DNA from 3 places in the Paenibacillus sp. BT-177 genome. Region 2 is predicted to be linked to each of the others. Evidence: riboswitches for the same ligand, from Rfam matches in the RefSeq annotation. Region 2 holds a riboswitch; each other region holds the start of a gene.
What was found. Region 2 has a riboswitch for cyclic di-AMP ahead of OIU26_RS24115 (3D domain-containing protein). Riboswitches for the same ligand answer to the same signal wherever they lie in the genome.
Positions count from the first base shown of each region.

Region 1: linked by a shared signal. The riboswitch ahead of OIU26_RS17300 (TrkH family potassium uptake protein) and the one ahead of OIU26_RS24115 (3D domain-containing protein) in region 2 are both predicted to bind cyclic di-AMP.
Region 3: linked by a shared signal. The riboswitch ahead of OIU26_RS07725 (hypothetical protein) and the one ahead of OIU26_RS24115 (3D domain-containing protein) in region 2 are both predicted to bind cyclic di-AMP.

Region 1 covers NZ_JAOYTP010000005.1:222,109-228,916, forward strand. The annotation lists gene OIU26_RS17290 (LysR family transcriptional regulator) at 1-311, shown strand, start outside; gene OIU26_RS17295 (potassium channel family protein) at 317-994, opposite strand; gene OIU26_RS17300 (TrkH family potassium uptake protein) at 1,013-2,353, opposite strand; cyclic di-AMP (ydaO/yuaA leader) riboswitch at 2,763-2,915, opposite strand; gene OIU26_RS17305 (type II CAAX endopeptidase family protein) at 3,177-4,907, shown strand; gene uvrC (excinuclease ABC subunit UvrC) at 4,876-6,808, opposite strand, start outside.
Region 2 covers NZ_JAOYTP010000014.1:39,983-46,790, reverse strand. The annotation lists gene OIU26_RS24135 (hypothetical protein) at 1-636, opposite strand, end outside; gene OIU26_RS24130 (M20 family metallopeptidase) at 676-1,854, opposite strand; gene OIU26_RS24125 (ABC transporter substrate-binding protein/permease) at 2,003-3,466, shown strand; gene OIU26_RS24120 (amino acid ABC transporter ATP-binding protein) at 3,453-4,175, shown strand; cyclic di-AMP (ydaO/yuaA leader) riboswitch at 4,419-4,587, shown strand; gene OIU26_RS24115 (3D domain-containing protein) at 4,594-5,262, shown strand; gene OIU26_RS24110 (polysaccharide deacetylase family protein) at 5,459-6,265, opposite strand; gene OIU26_RS24105 (NADH:flavin oxidoreductase/NADH oxidase) at 6,569-6,808, shown strand, end outside.
Region 3 covers NZ_JAOYTP010000002.1:332,535-339,342, forward strand. The annotation lists gene kdpB (potassium-transporting ATPase subunit KdpB) at 1-896, opposite strand, end outside; gene kdpA (potassium-transporting ATPase subunit KdpA) at 950-2,626, opposite strand; gene kdpF (K(+)-transporting ATPase subunit F) at 2,772-2,849, opposite strand; gene OIU26_RS07725 (hypothetical protein) at 3,034-3,429, opposite strand; cyclic di-AMP (ydaO/yuaA leader) riboswitch at 3,543-3,716, opposite strand; gene OIU26_RS07730 (glutathione peroxidase) at 4,181-4,666, shown strand; tRNA gene OIU26_RS07735 (tRNA-Leu) at 4,814-4,896, opposite strand; gene OIU26_RS07740 (urease accessory protein UreF) at 5,160-5,897, shown strand; gene OIU26_RS07745 (Rha family transcriptional regulator) at 6,189-6,410, shown strand; gene OIU26_RS07750 (helix-turn-helix domain-containing protein) at 6,529-6,808, opposite strand, start outside.

The sequences.
Region 1 (6,808 bases), on a different contig from region 2:
GGTACCGCAGCCTGACGGATGACTTGTTCCAGCGCAGCGGTATTATGCCGGATATCCGCATGGAAATCGACTCCTTCGAGGCGATTGTACGTCTGCTTCCAACCTGCAAGGCATCCGCTTTGCTGCCCAAATCCTACTTGCGCAGCGAACTGCTGCGAGATAATGGACTTACTGCATTGTACTTGCCTGATTTGAAGGAGACACGCCGAACGACCTCCCTCATATACTCAGAAACGGCCGATCTCGGCCCGACAGCACGACGCTGGATTAGCGAGACACGTGCATCGTTTGCAGGCTACCGTATGGTGTAGAGAATTTAACCCTCTTCATTGACATTAACGACCTCATCCTCAAAGCGGCCGATATTGTCATTGGAGCCGATAATGACCATAATATCGTCTGCTTTCAGCCGATCCATAGCTGTCGGCGCGATCAAAATACCATTCGCCGTATGAAGTGCCACGATGCTGCAACCAAAGCGGGTACGAGCATTTAATTCTGCTAACGTTTTGCCATTCAGACATGCAGGCACATTGAGTTCCACAATGCTGTATTCCTTGGACAGCTCCAAATAATCGAGCAGATTAGGCGTGACCAGCTGATGCGCTACCCGAATACCCATATCTCGTTCCGGATAAATGACTCGGTCCACCCCAAGCTTCTCTAACGCACGCCCATGCAGTACAGATATAGCTTTGGCTACGACTTTTCTCACACCCAGCTCCTTCAGCAAAATGGCGGTCAGGATGCTTACCTGAATATCATCACCGATTGCAACAATGCCGCAATCGAAATTACGGATGCCCAGTGACCGCAACGCATCCTCATCTGTAGCGTCTGCCACGACAGTATGTGTCAGAATCTCACTCATACTGTCCACAACATCCTCATTCCGATCAATGCCCAGTACCTCGCACCCCATATCCACCAATTGCAAAGCCAGGCTTGAGCCAAACCGTCCCAAGCCAATGACTACAAACTGCTGCGTTTTCATATCTACTCGAAAACTCCCTTACCCTATAATTATTTTACCTTCTGGATGACGATACAATTCCTTACCCTTTTTCGGTCCCAGTGCATAAGCTAGCGTGAGTGGACCCAGCCTGCCTGCAAACATCGTCAGAGTAATCACCAGTTTGCCTACAACTGTCAAATCAGGTGTAAGCCCCATGGACAGTCCTACCGTACCAAAGGCAGACACCGTCTCGAACAAGATCATCAGAAAATGATGATCTTCGGTTGCGGACAGAATCATCGTCACCCCAATCACGAACAGCAACCCCAGCAAGGTAATAGTCAAAGCCTTATAAATGCGTGCCTGCGCAAGTCGGTACCGGAACAGCACAATGTCTTCCCGTCCCCGCAGCATCGAAAACACCGCTCCAATGAGCAGAGCAAATGTAGTGGTCTTAATCCCGCCTCCAGTGGAGCCAGGCGAAGCCCCAATAAACATGAGTATGATGATAAAAAACTGCGTAGCCTGCCGCAAGCCTGCAATGTCCAGCGTGTTGGCACCTGCGGTGCGAGGGGTAACGGACTGGAATAAAGAACCCAGCAGTTTACCACCCCAATCAAGCGAGCCAAGCGTCTTCGGATTCGTAAACTCAAATACAAAAATGACAAGCGTCCCGACGACAATCAGAGCAGCTGTCATGCTGAGTACCACCTTGGTATGCAAGGATAGTCTCTTACGCTTGCGATAATCTGCCAGGTCAGACATCACTACAAAACCAATACCACCCGAAATAATGAGAAACATGGCTGTAAAATTAACAATCGGATCATATACATAACCTGTCAGGCTGCGAAATTCACCGAATAAATCAAAACCAGCGTTATTAAACATGGAAATGGCATGCCAGATTCCAAAATAAATCGCCCTGCCGACAGGCATATCAAATGACCAGCGAATCGAAAAAATAGCTGCACATACTCCCTCAATCATCAGCGAGTACCATAGCACCTTGCGGATCAATCCAACAATTCCTTCGACAGAGGTCTGATTCATCGCTTCTTGCAAAATAAGGCGCTCCCGCAAGGAAATGCGACGTTTGAACACCAGCGCGATCAAGGTAGCCATGGTCATAAAGCCAAGACCACCGATCTGGATCAGCGCAACGATAACGATTTGACCAAAGGTTGTAAAAAAGAGCCCTGTATCCTTAACGACAAGTCCGGTTACACAGGTCGCGGACGCGGCAGTAAACAAAGCGTCTATAAACGCAAGTGGTTTTCCAGTTGTATTAGAGATGGGCAGCATTAACAATAAACTACCTATTAGAATGATAATGGCAAAGCCTGCAACGAATATCTGCGGTGGAGAAAGCCGAAGCCAGCGTGCATTGGGATTCATCTATTCATCACTTCTCTCCTAATCCTTAAAACTATAAAAACAGTGACTTAATACGGTGTAAGCCCGCTACGCGTTCCATTTATCTTCCGATCGTCGTTGCCCCTGATTTTTTTGATTTTCCAAACCTTAAGTAGCTATAATTAACATTCCCTGAATACAGGAAGAATGCATGTCAAACACTACTCGGCTCCCTGTGCTATTGGCGAGCAGCAGCGAAGGGGGCAGAATTGTTCTGAAGAAGCGAAGCGTTTGCCTTTATCTCCGGATTTTAACCATTAAAGGGTTTATACAATCAAAAAAAATCCGGGGATAACAGCAATCAGAAGAATAATCTGAACCCGCAGCGGTCTAACCAATCCAAACACTTTTATACACACAAAAAAAGACACCGGAAAACCGAGTGCCTGACTTGGTTCCTGCCCACAGCCTACGAGGTTAGCTGACGGATTCGGACAGCACAGTATGCCCTATTTACACTTCCGGTCCATCAGGATCGGCTGTAAAATTCACCCCAGTAACATGGTTCCCCCGTTTTCTCATAGAAATTCGGCTTAAATGTATATCATTACCCATATATTTCATAGGCATTGCCTCAAGATTATAATCCTTCTCTATCCAGATCACAAAACCGATTTCGCCGAAAAAACGTGAAATTGGCTTTAATTCGCGAATAGACATCGGTTAATCACAGCTTATCTAATTTTATTAAAACTTTAAAGTGCTTTCACTCTGTTTTCATGAATATCGCTGGTCTGTTGGCGGGAACCTGTGCAGTATGATATCTTTAATGGATGTTCTTATTTACAGATTAAGGAGGAAACTCATGAATCCTATCGGGAAACCGGTCGTGCTCACGGCCAACTTCAAAAAATTAGGCTTGCTGGGCGGGGTTGGCCTGATTTGCTTTTTTATCTTTCAATTGCTTATTCCCTCAATTAGCAATCCAAGTCCGGAATCATTGGTGAATGCAAAGGTCATCAGCAAACAAGAAGCGGTCATACACGCCCTGGACTTCGCCCGTTCCGAGCTGGGCTATACGGAATCACAGCCAGAGAAGCCCGTCGTAACCTATCAGGCTGAAACAGATTTGTACGGGTATTTATCCAGAGAAAAATTGGTTCAAGAGTACGATCGTACATGGAAAAAAAATTATCCATATGAAACCTTTCGGGTTGATTTGCCTGACTCCTCAGCGAAGGGCAAGCTGCAAATCCATGTGGATTTATCCACTGGGAAGGTCGTTAGCTTTAAACGGATCACCTCCAGCACCAATTACACACAGGCTGATGTTTCTACAGATGAACAAGCACGAAGCAGACTTGTACGTGTAGCTGAGGGTGACATGACGCTCGAAGCCAAGGAACAGGCTGCAGCAATATGGATCAAACGCTTTGGCTTTAAGCCATCTGAATTGAAGCTCGCGACCACTGAGGGAGAAGGTGGATTAAAATATACCGTGGACGGAAAGAAAATCGGCGCCTCGGTACTTACGCTGGCTTTTACTTTTGAAGACGGGGATGTTCGCTCGTTTACCCAAAGCTTTTCGGCCCCTTCGTCCTATACCGACTATGTTAAAAAGCAAACATACTGGGCTAATTGGATGACTTATGCGGGTTATGCCCTATTTAGCTTTGTCCTGGGCGTACTTGCCATTGTGTATGCGTCACTCACCCGACGACATACTTCATTTGTTCGCGGTATTATTCTGTCCATTGTATACTTTATTGCTAGTATAGCTGGGACAATGAACATGCTACCTTTATTGCAAGCTGAAGCAGGCAGTAAGGGCATGCTTATATTTCTTATGGTATTCCAGGTTGGTGTTACCTTCTTCATGGCTGTAGCTATCTATTTCTCCTTGGTAGGCGGTGACGGGCTTATGCGTCAGGTTGGACTAAATGCATGGCCACGGGCCAAAGAGCCAGGCTACGGACTGTATGTGCTTCGCAGTATGTATGTTGGTTACTTGTGGGCCTTCATTTTACTGGGCGTACAATCCATTTTGTTCTTTGTATTGGAGCGCACATTTAATACGTTCTCCACTACAGACGCCACGCAGTCCCCTTACAATATGGCTTATCCATGGCTATTGCCGATTATGGCTTGGATGGCAGGTATTGGAGAAGAAACTGTTTACCGTCTATTTGGTATTCCGATGGTAAAAAAAATAGTCAAGAATACGTTTGTTGCTTGTCTGATCACTACGCTTATTTGGGCACTGGGACATACGCTTTATCCGATCTATCCGGTGATTTCAAGACCAATTGAACTGACTTTTCTTGGTTTGCTGTTTAGTTTCGTGTTCCTGCGTTACGGCTTTATCGCTGCCATGTTCAGCCACGTTATTTTTGACAGCATATTAATGGGACTTAGTGTGATAAGTCTGGGAGACACCGTGAATGTGAGCGCCGGCCTATTCTGGATCTTACTTCCGGCTATTGTAGGCTACATCATTTACTGGTTTAGTCCCAAAAAACCTAATCGAATCATGTTTGAACCCATGAAAAAAGAGGAGCCGTATTCTACGACTCCTCCTCCCGAAGGGCAGCTATAATCTGACGAGCAAGTTTATCCCCAATAGAGAGAGGCCGGAAGTCTTCGACGCTGGCCTCTCTTATTTTTTTGAGCGACCCAAAATGCTTAAGCAGCAACTTACGCCGTTTCTCTCCAATGCCCGGAATGGAGTCCAACTGGGAAGTTACCATCGATTTGCCGCGCTGCTCCCGGTGGAACGTAATTGCAAAACGGTGAACCTCGTCCTGAATCCGTTGCAGCAAATAAAATTCCTCGCTATTGCGCGCAAGCGTCACGGCTTCAAATGTTTCTCCCATCAGTAGTTGGGAAGTTCTGTGTTTGGCATCTTTCACCAAACCACACACAGGAATAAACAAGCCCAACTCATTTTCCAATACATCGGTTGCCGCTTTAATTTGTCCACGCCCGCCATCGACAATGATCAAATTGGGACGTTCAAGATTTTCCTTCAGCACACGTTCATATCGACGCCGAATAACTTCACGCATCGTTTCATAATCATCTGGTCCCTGCACAGAACGGATCTTGTATTTTCGATACTCTTTCTTGGCAGGCTTACCGTCAATAAAGACGATCATGGCCGACACTGGATCGGAACCCTGAATGTTGGAATTATCGAACGCCTCTACCCGATGCAGACTATCCAGCCCAATGGCACGTCCCAGATTGCTTGCAGCTTTGGAGGTCCGTTCCTCATCCCGCTCGATCAGTTTAAACTTCTCATCCAAAGCAACACGTGCATTTTCCGTCGCCATACCCGTCATTTGCTTTTTCAGCCCACGCTGTGGCACAAGTACTTTTACATCCAACCATTCAGCCAGAGCGAGAGCTGCCGTAGATGGGTCCTCCAGTCCACCGGATAGTTGAGTTTCTGTTTCTGTTTCCCCGGTTTCTTGGTCACCAACTTGAGCTTGATTCGTTCCTTCTGCATAAGCTGCCCGTGCTTCGGCTACCCGCAGTGGATCAGCAGAACGGTCTGACTCCGTTTGTACTGCTTCCTCATCTGTAATCCCGGTTGTCTCAGCTGTAATTGCACTGTAAAGCTCAGTTTCTGTTGCAATCGGTTGATCGACATCAGTCGATTTTGCTTTCATCAGCTTAGGAGAATCCGGCAACAATATCTCCTGCGGCACTGCCGGGTTGTCACTGTAATATTGCGTCACATAGGACATAAAATCACTGTAAGCTTCACCGTAGAAAGGGAAAGTCGACATATGGCGCTCAATCATTTTACCCTTACGGACATATAGAATCTGTACACACATCCAGCCCTTATCTACCGAAAAGCCGAATACATCCCGGTCCTTCGCATCAGATGTGGTGATTTTCTGCTTTTCCATCATCGCGTCGATGCTAATAATCTGATCCCGCAGCTCCTTGGCACGCTCAAAGTACAATTCCTCTGCGGCCTCCTGCATTTTACGTTGGAGATCCTTTTTAATTTCCTCATGTCCTCCACTCAAAAAGGAACCAATCTCCTGACTGATCTGGTCATATGTTTCCTTCTCAACCTCTTTCACACAAGGTCCCAAGCACTGATGCATGTGATAATACAGACACACTTCTTTTGGCATCACACCGCACTTGCGCAGCGGATACATACGATCCAGCAGCTTTTTCGTCTGATGTGCCGCGTAGGAATTAGGGTACGGTCCAAAATATTTCGCTTTATCTTTCAGAACGCGACGGGTTACCTCCAGCTTGGGGTGTGCCTCGTTCGTAATTTTCAAGTACGGAAAGGTTTTATCATCCTTCAACAGCACGTTATAACGCGGCTGGTGCTTTTTAATAAGGTTGCACTCCAGAATGAGCGCCTCCATATTGCTGCCTGTAACGATATATTCAAAATCACGAATATCGGCAACCAGTCGTTGCGTCTTGCCGTTATGGCTACCTGTAAAATAGGAACGAACCCGGTTT
Region 2 (6,808 bases):
GTCACCTATTGGCTGCGTCGAAGCTGTCAGTTTGTAATAGTGTGAAAGCTCATCGTTCGGTAGCGGATGATTAAAAAAAGTTCCCCACAAACTGGCACTATAACGATTCCAACCAAAGCATTCCACATACAACCAGTCAAACCACGCCCGCTCCTCTGGCATCGGCTGAGAGCCGCCCGAATGGGGTGCATGGTGAAGCATACGACCAAAAAAAGCTTCGGAGAATTGCTGGTATTCGCGCGTAAACATTAACATTTCGTGCCATAGTTCATCCACATCACTACTGAACATAGGCACCCGATTCATAATGGCGCATAGCATGAAGTATCGTTTTAGCTCATGCCAGCGCCAATTATATTCTTGCTCCGTCAGACTAGGATGGGCGTCCATGACACGTTGCTTTACGTTATGAGCATAGGAGGCTGGAATGGATCGCTCCAGCAGCTCCTTCAGCTCCGTAATCTCTCGATGACGCTCTTGCGTGAGTGACGAAGGAGACGGAGAGCTAAGGAAAAATGCATTCCGGCGGCGTGTGCTTCTGTTTCCACGGTTCCTGTGTATAGCACGGAATGTAAACCAAAGAATGATGAGACCAACCACAATAAACAACGTCCAAAAGCTAGTCATACTATTCATAATGGCACTCCTTTCTAAAAGAAGACGGCATTTCCGATTTTAGCTTTTGCTATTCAGTAGAGCGAATTCTTTTTTAATCTGTGCCAGCAGCTCAGAATTTGTGATTACATCGCAAGCCGTCCATGCCAAGGTTCTCGCGGCCAAGAGCATTCCTTCCATTGCGCGGTCCTGCATTGCTAAATCGCGAAATTCTGGTGTATGCAAGGCATGCTTCTCGTCAATAACTTGAATGTACGGGTGGATCGCAGGGCAATGAAGTGATACATTTCCGATATCCATAGAGCCATGATCTTCACCTTCCGTAATATCTTCTTGCGCAATGCCAGCCTGCACCAAATTTGCGGTAAAGGTGTCGGAGAGTACACGATTAGTCACCATTTCATCGTAAGAAGTCTCATAATTGGAAGTTTCCAAACGACACCCGGCTTGTAAAGCAGCTCCTTCAGCAATTTGAACAACACGGCGGGTAAGCGGGTTCAGCTCTTGGCGTGTAGCGGCCCTCACGTAAAATTGGGCTGAGGCGTAATCAGGAATAATATTGGCAGCCTGCCCACCCTGATTAATGATGCCATGGATACGTACCGTACTTTTCACCTGTTGCCGAAATGCGTTAATCCCGTTAAACGTTTGAATCACAGCGTCCAAAGCATTAATCCCTTCGTGTGGACTGGCCGCAGCGTGAGCGGATTGACCATAAAATTCAAATTGCACAGCATCAATCGCTAGCGATTTGCCTGATTTTTCGTAGCGGTCAAAGGGATGTGTCATCATAGCTATGTCGCAATCATCAAACAACCCGGCCGCCGCCATCGGAACCTTTGCACCGCGTGTTTCTTCGGCAGGTGTGCCGTATACACGTACTTCTCCACCAGTCTCGTCGATAATCGATTTGAGACCGACGGCAGCGCCTGTACTCATCATACATATCAAATGGTGCCCACAGGCGTGTCCTAGCCCTTTCAGAGCGTCGTATTCTGCCAGAAAAGCAATGATTGGTCCAGGCTTGGTTGCTTTGTAAGTAGCAATAAAGGCTGTTTCTATACCCAATACGGGTGCCTGAACTTCAAATCCGTGAAAAGCGAGTTCCTCTTTTAAACGGGCAGAGGCCAGGAATTCCTCGTTTCCAAGTTCAGGGTTTGCGCCAATATATAACGAAATGTCCTTAAACCGCTGGGCGTGCTGTTCAATGGTGTGTTGAATGGTCTGTTTGAAATTCATGCTAAAAACTCCTTTATATATGCTGTAATGTAGGTACTGCGATAGATATACTAAAATTGTACTATAACATTCATTGCATAATCATGCATATTCATTTATAATGACACAATCTTATTTATTATAAAGAATTTAAGGAGAGAAAAAAAGATTGAAAAAGGCATATCGTTTTACCGCCCTGGTTTTGTCGGCGGTTATCTTGCTGTTGGCTGGTCTTCCCATGCTCACTGCATACGGATCGGAAGAAAAGCCACAGAAAAAACTTGTAGTGGGCATGAGTGCTGACTTTCCGCCGTATGAGTTTCATAAAGTTATTAACGGTCAGGATACCATTGTTGGGTTTGATGTTGAAATTGCCAAGGAAATCGCCAAGGATCTGAATGCGGAGATGGTCCCAGAGGACATGAGTTTTGACTCTTTGCTGCCTGCTCTGCAAAGTGGTCGCGTAGACTTGGTACTGTCCGGTATGACACCGACGGACGAACGCAGAAAGAGCATTGATTTTTCGGATGTATACTATCGTTCCAAGCAAGTCATTATGGTACGTCCAGAGGATAAAGACAAATATTCAACGATGGCTGCTCTAAAAGGAGAGAAGCTCGGTGCGCAGAAGGGGAGTATCCAGGAAGAAATTGCGCAAAAAGTGCCTAATGCTTCTGTGACCTCATTGGATAAAATATCCGATCTGGTACTCCAGCTTCGGACCAACCGTATCAACGCGGTTGTAATCGAAGATACCGTTGCTAAAGGATACACACTAGACGGTACCGTAACACTTGCCAAGGCAGTACCTGAGGATGAAGGAGCAGAAACTGCTGTAGGCATTCGTAAAGGAAATGCGGAATTGCTTGCTTCAGTAAATAAAACGTTGGCTCGCCTGAAAGCAGACGGTTCGATTGAGAAGTTTTCTACAGAAGCAAGTGCACTGTCTGCAGACCGACAAGTTTCTTCGAATAGCATTGTAGATATATTTTTGAAATATCGCAGTTTCTACGCTACGGGTATCGGCTACACCCTATTGCTGTCTGCGCTTGGAGTACTGTTCGGATTCATTATTGGTCTGATCATATCCTTGCTGCGGATGAGTGGGATTCGTATTATCGAGTGGTTAGGTACCGCATATGTAGAGATACTGCGCGGCACACCTATGCTGGTGCAGCTCATGATCATTCATTACGGAGTTGCTTTGACGTTGGGTGTTAATTTTACGCCACTCCAGTCCGGCATAATTACGTTGTCACTGAATAGTTCGGCATATTTGGCTGAAATTTTCCGTGCTGGTATTCAGGCAGTAGACCGTGGACAGATGGAAGCTGCCCGCTCGCTCGGGATGGGACGAGGCAAAGCAATGCGTCATGTCATTTTACCGCAAGCATTTAAATCTATATTGCCTGCTATTGGTAATGAGTTCATTACGATCATTAAAGAATCATCAATTATTTCGACCATTGGGATGGTGGATATTATGTATCAAGCCCAGGTCATTAAGAATATTACCTACGAAGGCTTGAGTCCGTTCGTAATCGCAGCTGCTATTTATTTTGTAATGACATTCAGCTTATCTAAGCTGTTGGGTTTATGGGAAAGGAAGTTGAGAGCCAGTGATCACCGTTAAACAACTGCGTAAATCATTCGGTAAGAATGAAATTTTAAAAGGCATTGATATAGATATCGCCAAAGGTGAAGTAGTCGTCATTATCGGCCCGAGTGGTTCAGGAAAAAGTACGTTTTTGCGTTGTATGAATCTGTTGGAACAGCCAACAGAAGGGGAAATTTTGTTTGAGGGTGAGCCGATTACGGCCCGTGGTCATAATATTAATGCGACTCGGGAGAAGATGGGGATGGTTTTCCAGCATTTTAATCTGTTTCCGCATAAAACAATACTGCAGAATCTGACGCTTGCACCAACGCAGGTGAAAAAGCAGTCGGGGAAAGAAGCGGAGAAAATTGCGCTGGAGCTCCTGCGGACCGTGGGTCTTGAGGATAAGAAGAATACCTACCCGAACCAGTTATCTGGCGGTCAAAAACAACGTATTGCGATAGCACGTGCTTTGGCCATGCAGCCGCACGTAATGCTGTTCGATGAGCCTACTTCTGCTCTTGACCCTGAAATGGTTGGAGAGGTTCTGGACGTGATGAAGAAGCTCGCTGAGGGCGGCATGACGATGGTGATCGTGACGCATGAAATGGGCTTTGCCCGTGAGGTAGGGGATCGAATCATCTTTATGGACAACGGTCAAATTATAGAACAAGGTACGCCTGAGCAAGTATTCGGTACTCCAAGCCATGACCGTACCCGTGATTTTCTTGCTAAAGTGCTGTAAGAAAATGCTTTTATGAAATATTAACAAAGCCTTCTCGTGATGATGTTTCACGGAGGGCTTTTCTCTTTTTGTCACTATATCTCCATATTTTCGTAACAGAAAACGGATTCTTGATGACAAAATTGTAACGAGTATAGTATGATATTCAAGGTTACCAACATTTTCATGCAGATAAGGTTACAAAATTGTGATATTATGCAGTAAGCCAAAACTTACCGGGGCAGCAGTAATGATAATAAATACTCAGGTGCTGGGCTCAAACCATGGGAAGTGCGGGGGACGTAACAACGGCAATGATTCCAATGCATCATAAGATGTTGTGGAATATGCCTAGGGGTGAATTGCACAAGCATAGGGCTTCTCCTGAGTCCGAATCCGACAGCTAACTTCGCAGGCATAACAGAGGAGGTACATATCTTTGAAACATTTAAAACATATTGGAAAAACTATGAAATTTGCGGTGCTTGCTGCAGCTATTGCAGGGCTGGCACAGACAGCTGGAGTAGCAGATGCTGCTTCGCTTCACACTGCCAAAGAAGGCGATACCTTCTTTTTGCTTGCTCAACGTTATGGGGTATCAGTAGATGAGTTGACGAAGGCTAACCCGGATATTGCGTCCAACAACATATATGCAGGTCTGCAAATTAAAGTGCCAGACGAAAAAAGTGTAAAGGCGGCTTCGGATTCGAAGCCACAGCTTCTTACAGAGAAAGCACCAGCGAATGAGAAGCCAACAATTGAAGCATGGGGCAAAACATTCAATTACAGTAAAGTAGTTGATGTTAAAGCTACAGCATATTCTGCCGCAGCTGATGAAAATGGCAAATGGGGTGCGGTCGATTATTACGGCAATCCGCTTAAGCTAGGTACAATTGCGGTAGACCCGAAAGTCATTCCTATGGGAACAAAGGTGCTAGTTACAGGTTATTCCCATCCTGGATTGCCAGATCATTCTTTTGTGGCCGTTGCCCGTGATCAGGGCAGTGCTATTACCGGAAAGCGGATTGATATCTTTATCCCTGGCAATAAATCATTCGTGAACGACTTCGGCTTCCAGAATGTGAAACTGTACGTCATTGATAAATAGCATTGTGCTTATGTATGATTTGATTGAACATAATATAAGTTATGTAAACTTGATCTATCATACAACATATAACTGGGACGACTTTTTATTAGGCCCGGTCGTTTATCGCTAAAAAAGGCTGTCTTACAAGCAGAAGTATTCTGCTCGTTAAGGCAGCCTTTTTACGTTGTTGAATATTTGAAGCTTAGACGTACTGTTATTTTCGTTCCGATGTGTGAAGTAGCCGGGGGACAGTGACAAATTTGTAGCCCTTAGCTTTTAGAGAGTGGATTAGACCCGGCAAAGCTTGGACAGTGCCTTGCAAGTTGGAACTTTGACCTCCACCTGCATGCATTAAAATAATGGAGCCAGGTCCGGTAGCCGGGATCACGTTGCGCTGAATTTGTGTTTTGCTTAATCCCTTCCAGTCTAGAGAGTCCACATTCCAATTGACGATCATGTACCCATGACGACGTGCCCACTGGATTTGAGGCTCCGTGATTTCACCATAGGGTGGTCGTATCAATCTGGGTCGAAAACCTATGCTGGCTTCTAAAATGCGTTCTGTCTTTGTAATCTGGTGGCGAAAACGTTCTGGTGTGGCCTTCCTGAAATCCGGATGAGTATAGGAATGGTTTCCTATAGCATGACCCTCACGGATGATGCGGCGTATGATCCCCGGATGCTTTTCCGCACGGTGGCCGACGATAAAAAAGGTAGCTTTGATACCGTTTGCGTGTAATACGTCCAAAACCTGCGGCGTATACCTTGAATCGGGCACATCATCAAAGGTTAAGGCAATTTGGCGGGTGTGCGGGCCGCACATTTTAAAAATGTCCGCATGCTTTTTTCGTAGCATCGCTAATGTTGGAGTAGCTCGATCTTTACTTTGATATACCGAAGTAGCGGCAGCAGCTTCCTTGGGATGGGGCGTTCCGATGTTGGGAGGCGTGTCCGCGTGAACGGGAAAACTTGAAAATGCTAGTAACAGTGCTAAACATGGCAACACTCCCCTGTACCGCATTTGTATTCCCCCTTTCCGTGCAGTGGTACCTAGTGGTGCTCTCAGCTATTATGTACCTGTCCTATTAAAATTATGCTGGTGATTGAGTGAAGCCCTACATGGCTGAAGAGAAGTACATCATGAAGCGGGTATCCGTGAAGATGACGAAGTAAACGTACATATTCTCTTAAACATGACCGAAAACCGAAGCATTTTCGCAAGTTTTAGCCTTACAAAGGATTCGGTATACCGTGACAGCTGGTGTATAATGGGGATGCTATTCATAATGATACATACTTGGAATTGAGGGAAGGATGGATAAAAGTGACCGACTTGTTTACTCCTTATCAATTAAAGGGGCTTTCATTAAAAAATCGGATTGTCATGCCCCCAATGTGCCAATACAGCGTGGAGGCCAAGGACGGCAAACCGACGGATTGGCATTATGTCCATTATGTGAGTCGCGCGGTAGGAGGGACTGGGCTCTTAATTGTGGAAATGACAGCGGTTCAACCGGATGGACGCATTACGGATCGTGATTTGGGCATTTGGAGTGACGAACAT
Region 3 (6,808 bases), on a different contig from region 2:
GTATTGATGTCCCCGGATGCTTCTACCGCCTTGCCTGACATGGCCAGCACGTTAAACTGGGTAACCCGGTCCATACCGGCAATCCCAATAGCCGACAAAAGCCCGCCAATCGTGGTCGGAATCAGACAGACTAGCAACGAAATCAGCACGGGAACAGGCAAATCAATCTTAAAATGACGGGCTATCGGAGCTAGCGTCACCACCACAATTAGAAAAATAATCGTCAAGCTAATCAGCAATGTATTCAGCGCAATTTCATTTGGCGTTTTTTGCCGCTGTGCACCTTCCACGAGCGAAATCATTTTATCAATAAACGTCTCACCCGGCTCAGTTGTAATCCGCACCTTAATGCGGTCACTGACCACCCGCGTCCCGCCAGTTACCGAGCAAAAATCACCGCCCGATTCCTTAATGACTGGAGCTGATTCTCCCGTAATCGCAGATTCATCCACCGAAGCCAGGCCTTCAATGACCTCACCATCACTTGGAATCATTTCGCCCTGAGAGACGATTACCACGTCACCTTTACGCAATGCTGTCGAGCTGACTACTTGAATCTCATTTCCGACAAGCTTATTAGCTTGCGAGTCCTGCTTGGATTTTTTCAAGGAAGCAGCTTGTGCCTTCCCCCGTCCCTCCGCGAGCGCTTCGGCAAAGTTAGCAAAAAGCAGCGTGAACAACAGAATAATAAATACAGCCAAGTTAAAGCCCATTTCCTTGCCGGCTCCAAAATAACCGGGAAGCAGTAGCATGAGCAGTACGACCAATGTACCGATCTCCACGACGAACATGACAGGATTTTTCATCATGATCATTGGATTTAATTTGATAAAGCTATCCTTGACCGCCTGCTTCAAGATGCTTCTATCCAGCATGCGTTTGCGTTCTTCCTTCATGATCAAGCACCCCGTTCATCCATTCTCATTTTCTTCTTCATGCTCATTTTTCATTACATGGTCAAAAATTCAGCTACAGGACCCAATACGATCACTGGTAAAAAGGTTAACGCACCAATCAACAGAACAACCCCGATGAGGATGGCTCCAAACAGCTTGTTATCCGTGCGCAGTGTACCCGTCGTCACCGGGGTCGGTGCTTTGGCATTCAATGAAGCCGCTACAGCCAGCAATGCAATCATGGATACATATCGTCCAAAAAACATAACTGCTCCGGTCGTAACGTTCCAAAACACGTTGTTATCTGCAAGACCTTCAAATCCTGAACCGTTATTTGCCGCAGATGATGCATATTCATAAAGCACCTGAGTCAACCCGTGGTATCCGGGATTAGAGACTGCATCGTATCCCCAATGGCTCATAAACGCAAGCGCAGTTGGAGCGAGAATGAGAAACGGATGTACCAAAATGGCAATCGCAATCAGCTTCATTTCCTTGCCTTCAATTTTCCTGCCCATAAATTCCGGGGTTCTTCCAACCATCAGTCCACATATAAACACCCCCAGAATCGCATACATCAGCATATTCATCAGCCCGACGCCCTTGCCGCCAAAAATGACGTTTAGCATCATTTCTCCCAAAGCAGCCATACCACCTAACGGGGTCAGTGTATCATGCATATTATTGACCGAACCTGTCGTTGCCGCTGTTGTAACCGCAGTGAATAGTGCCGATTGTCCAATGCCGAAACGAACCTCTTTCCCTTCCATGCTTCCCTGAGATGCATCCATACCCAGTGCCTGGATTAACGGATTACCTGTCTTCTCCGACACATACGTTATGGATAGAAAAATAAGGAACAAGACCATCATCGAGCTAAAAATAATCCAGCCCTGCTTGCGATTACGGGCAAACAATCCAAAAGTATACGGCAGCGAAGCCGGCATTACCCACATTGCTAAAATTTCCAGTACGTTCGTCCAAGGACTTGGATTCTCAAAAGGATGAGCAGAATTAGCTCCCGCAAAACCGCCCCCGTTCGTGCCCAAATGCTTGATGGATTCCAATGAGGCAATGGGTCCCATAGCAATCTGCTGCTGTGTACCGCTTAAAGTCGTAATATCCGCCGTGGACTGTAGCGTCTGTGGTACTTTTAGTCCCACCAGCACCAGCGTAAGTACAAAGGCAAGCGGCAGAAAAATCCGTATGTTGGCTTTAATAAAATCTTGAAAAAAATTACCCAGTCCTTCACCGCGCCGCGTCAATCCCCTCATAAAAGCCGCAGCAACCGAAAACCCCGAAGCAGCCGAAGTAAACATCATCATCGTGACGAACGCCATCTGTGTCAGATACGTAAGCCCGCTTTCTCCGCTATAATGTTGGAGATTCGTATTGGTCATAAAGCTGATTACCGTATTAAAGGCCAATGAAGCTTCCATATTACTGTTTCCAACCGGATTGCCTGGGAGTATAGCCTGCAAGCGCAATAGCAGGTAGCTGATCCCCACAAGCACCACATTGGTTGCAATGAAACTCATAGCATACGTGGTCCAACGCATGCTGTCCTGTTTCTTCAAGCCTACAACCTTATAAATCAGCTTTTCCGTTCCACCAAAAATCCGATCCGTCCGATTCGGTTCATTCGAGAATACGTGATACATATAGGTGCCCACCGGCTTTACCAAGAGCAGCAATATGACGATCACAATTCCAATTTGCAGTAGCTCCATCCTCTATTCCTCCTTATAATGCTCCTGCATTTGGAACAACAGACCTGATTCAGAACATCCATTGAGTGCACACGTTTGCGAAAATCTACACTTCTGATGCTTCATTCTTGATCTGCTGTTCCCGCCTGCTCGATCCTATAGTTGACTAGAACTTTTCAGGATTCAGGAGTGCGTAGATTAAATACACGAACACAATAGCCGTGAGTCCTAGCACAACAATCATCCTCTTCGGCCTCCTTTTGAGGTCTGCGCATCACACCAGCGTACAAACAGCAGTATCACTCCATAACTCACAGCCATTATGAGCAGCATGTATAAATCCATCATGTTCATACCCTCCGTATCGCTCTTCAGATCGTCATTTCCGATTCCATCATAAAATCATAAACCAGCTATGTTATAAGTGCTTATCCGTTCAGCAGGAAACCCACCTCTCCGTTCAATGTGTAGATCACATGGTCCGCTCCCAATCCCCGATAAATTCCTTGTGGATTACAGCCGTGCGTAATAACATAGATCAATTCTGATGTTAGTGGCCGACATATTTGCAGGAAACGGCAAGTCAGATTCAAGCTGTTTTCGAACAAATACACACTACCAATTTCTTTTTTAGGAAAATTCCATTTTCCCGCTTGCATCGTATTGATGCGCACAATGTGCTCCACACCCATTTTTTTGAGCTGTCGTTCCTCCTGAGTGCTATTTGTGAGAACTGCAAACGCCAATTTTTTAAACATAAGCAATTTCACAAAACTTCTGCCCGCTTCATTCGGTGCAGTGACAATAATTAACCGACCTTCCATCAGTAGCTCCTCTCCCGGTATAAAAAGACAACAAAAAGAAGCCGAAGGAAAAAGGCTTCCTCCGGCTTCATACATTCCATGATAAAATAAACCATGGTTGCACACGGCGGTTTGTTGCCTCTCCCTGTACGCTTACGAGGTTAGCTGTCGGATTCGGACGTGAGAGTCGCCCTATTTACGGCACTTGGCCGGAAAATTCACCCCATGAGACACACACGGCTTGCAAAACCGTACATACTCGTTGGTTCCCCCGCTTTTGCAACTGCAAAATTCAGCGCTTTAGACAATTCGTTGTTGCTTCATTGGTGTTAATTTGAAATTACGTCTTGAATCATACACCCGTGCAAGGAAGACTGTAAAGCTCAACGGCGGGGCTATAAATCACCCTTTAGAGCATAGGAGATTAAGAATAACGCTTACAAGGCATCTATGCTTCTCGTATCTCTTTAAAACTCTGTATTTCACCCCTTTTTGAAAATGAAAGGCATGTCAATATTGGCGTAGGGTATGGCTTAGTTACTCCTTATTTGCAAAAAGGAAAGAAAATACGCTATATGTGCCAGATAATTACCGATTGAACCCGTTTTTATGAGAAGAAACACCTCAATTAGCTCCATTTGAAGTGCGATTTACCGTTTTGAACAAAAGGCGATTTTACAATGGTCCAATGCCCGTATACTCTTCCGGACTTGCAACCCCTTGTTGAGTTGCTTACAATTTAATTGCAGAATATTGAATGAGGAGGGATATCTTGACCGTATATAAATATGATGCACAGACCCTACAAGGGGTACAAATTCCGTTATCCACATACGAAGGGAAAGTTCTACTTATCGTGAATACTGCCAGCAAATGTGGGTTAACCCCCCAGTACAAGGCGCTACAAGAGCTATATGACCAGTATCATGAACAGGGGCTCGAAATTTTGGGATTTCCCAGCAACCAGTTCGCCAAACAAGAGCCGGGCTCCAGCGAGGAGATCTCCGAGTTTTGCCAAATCAATTACGGTGTGACCTTCCCCATGTTCGCCAAGACAGATGTCAACGGTGATCAGGCACATCCTTTATTTCACTACCTGACCCACACTGCTCCGGGAGTATTAGGCTCCAAAGCGATCAAATGGAATTTTACTAAATTCTTAATTACACGAGAAGGTAACGTATTTAAGCGTTATGCGCCGCAAACCACTCCAGATAAGCTTATAGGAGATATTGAGAAGCTTTTGCGGAAAAACTGACATCTTTCTTCATTACAGTTAACGAGCGGTCCGCTGTCCATATGACCGCTTCTGTAACAGAATGATATAACGAAAAATATTTAACGAAAAAAGCACCCCTTCACGTAAAACGTGTCAGGATGCTTTTCAACTGGGTATTACACATAATGCGGTCGAGAGGACTCGAACCTCCACGGGCATACGCCCACTACCCCCTCAAGATAGCGTGTCTGCCATTCCACCACGACCGCATGTCATAATGTATTGAGGCAACAGATTTATTATACTCTCTCAGCAACAATTTGTAAACAATAATATTATAATTATTTTTAGTGTAACTTTATATAACATATATAAGCAATAAAATTATTTAATTTGACATGAAAGAGCTCAAAGTGTAAATATATATTACATAAATAATTGAAATATTATTATATAAATAAGATTAGAGTCAAATAAACTGACACAAATATTCACCTCAAGGAGGCGAACCATCCTGCATAAAGGTAACCGATTGCTAAACTACGCATTGTTGTTGGACCCTTCCCTACCCATTGGTGGTTTTACCCGTTTCTACGGACTGGATGAACGTTTCCGTAACGGAAACTTGAACAGTCTACAGGATCTGAAACATTTTATGCGAGACGATTGGTATCCTCAAATTACAACCCTTGACGGCATGGCCATCAAAAGTCTGTATGCAGCCATCCAGCAGAATGACGGTTGGCGGATCGCCCTTATTGATAAAATGCTGTACACCCAACATCCTTCCTCGCAGTATGTGAAAAAATCGCGACTTTCTGGCCAGCGTCTGCTCAAGCTCACCAAGGCTCTTTATCCTTGGCTTGCATTTGACCAACTGGAAGACACACTCACTCAATACAATGCAATTGGCACACTCGCTACTGTCCACACTTGGATTAACTTCCTTCTCGGAACCGATATAGAACAGACCATTCACGGCTATTTTGCCACAGCGGTATCCTTCTGTATCGAAGATGCCTTCAGACTGCTCAATCCTCCTTACGAGGAAAAGAATCCTCTTATCGATCACATGACCAGCGAGTTGCTCACCACCTGGAAGAAATTTAACGAACCTACGCCAAGCTTATTTCAGCCTCACCTTTTCCATAGCCATCAGACCAGTTCCTACATCACTCAGCCACCCTATATGAGCCATAGTAGCCAATTGAATGCATCCAGGCCCTTTTCCTCCTCCATCCTATTCAAACGCCTTCCAGCCTCCCTCTGATGCGTCGTTTTACCAGTCTAGCAGTCACAATAAAAATACTCTGCCCTTTTCTCAAGCGGCAGAGTATTTTTAATTCATGTATCCAAATTCATACCACTCACAGACTATAGTCGGATTATTTTCACTTTTTGCACTTAATTAAGTAATTATTTTAATAAAATAACGCATTTAAGATTGTATAAACACGTATAAAAGTGTATCATAGTTTTAGATGGTTAATTCTAACATGTTTACTGATGATTATTATATCACACCAATTATTCTGCAAGAATCCGTAAGGGGCGATTTATCTTGAACAACAAAATGCCTGTCACCTCCTTCGGGTGGGCCATCAAACAAAGGCTTGTCGAGCTTCGACTGGATCAGAAAACATTTTGCGAGACACACAATATCCCGCCTTCACGCTTGTCCAATCTGATTCACGGCACCCGTAAAGCACAAAGGTACAGAAAACAAGTTGCTGCAATTCTGAATATCGACGATAACGATTATAAGGAGGCGACACCACACTAAACCCAACAAGCATTTTAGCATCCGACGCGCCGCCATATTATCAGGAAACCAAATAAACCCGTAAACCGAACCCCTTAGTCCGTTTTACGGGTTATCCACCCAGGCGTTTAGCCATAGATTATTCAAGTTTCGCTTTGTCCTTCTCCCTTTTTTGCTTACGGTATTTCGCAAATTCAACATATTCTAAAATAAAGTTCTGTTCTTCTGTCTCAAGATCTTCAGCCTGGCAATTCAATGGCCCCATCACCCCAAAAAAATAAGCAGCCTTCTGCTCCTGAAGCACGCCTTCCCCCGGCTTAATTCCTTTCATCAACCAGTCGAGCGATACATTAAAAAAGTCCGAAATCTGAATCAAATGGGCGGTACCTGGCGTTGTTTTTCCTCTTCTCCAATCACCG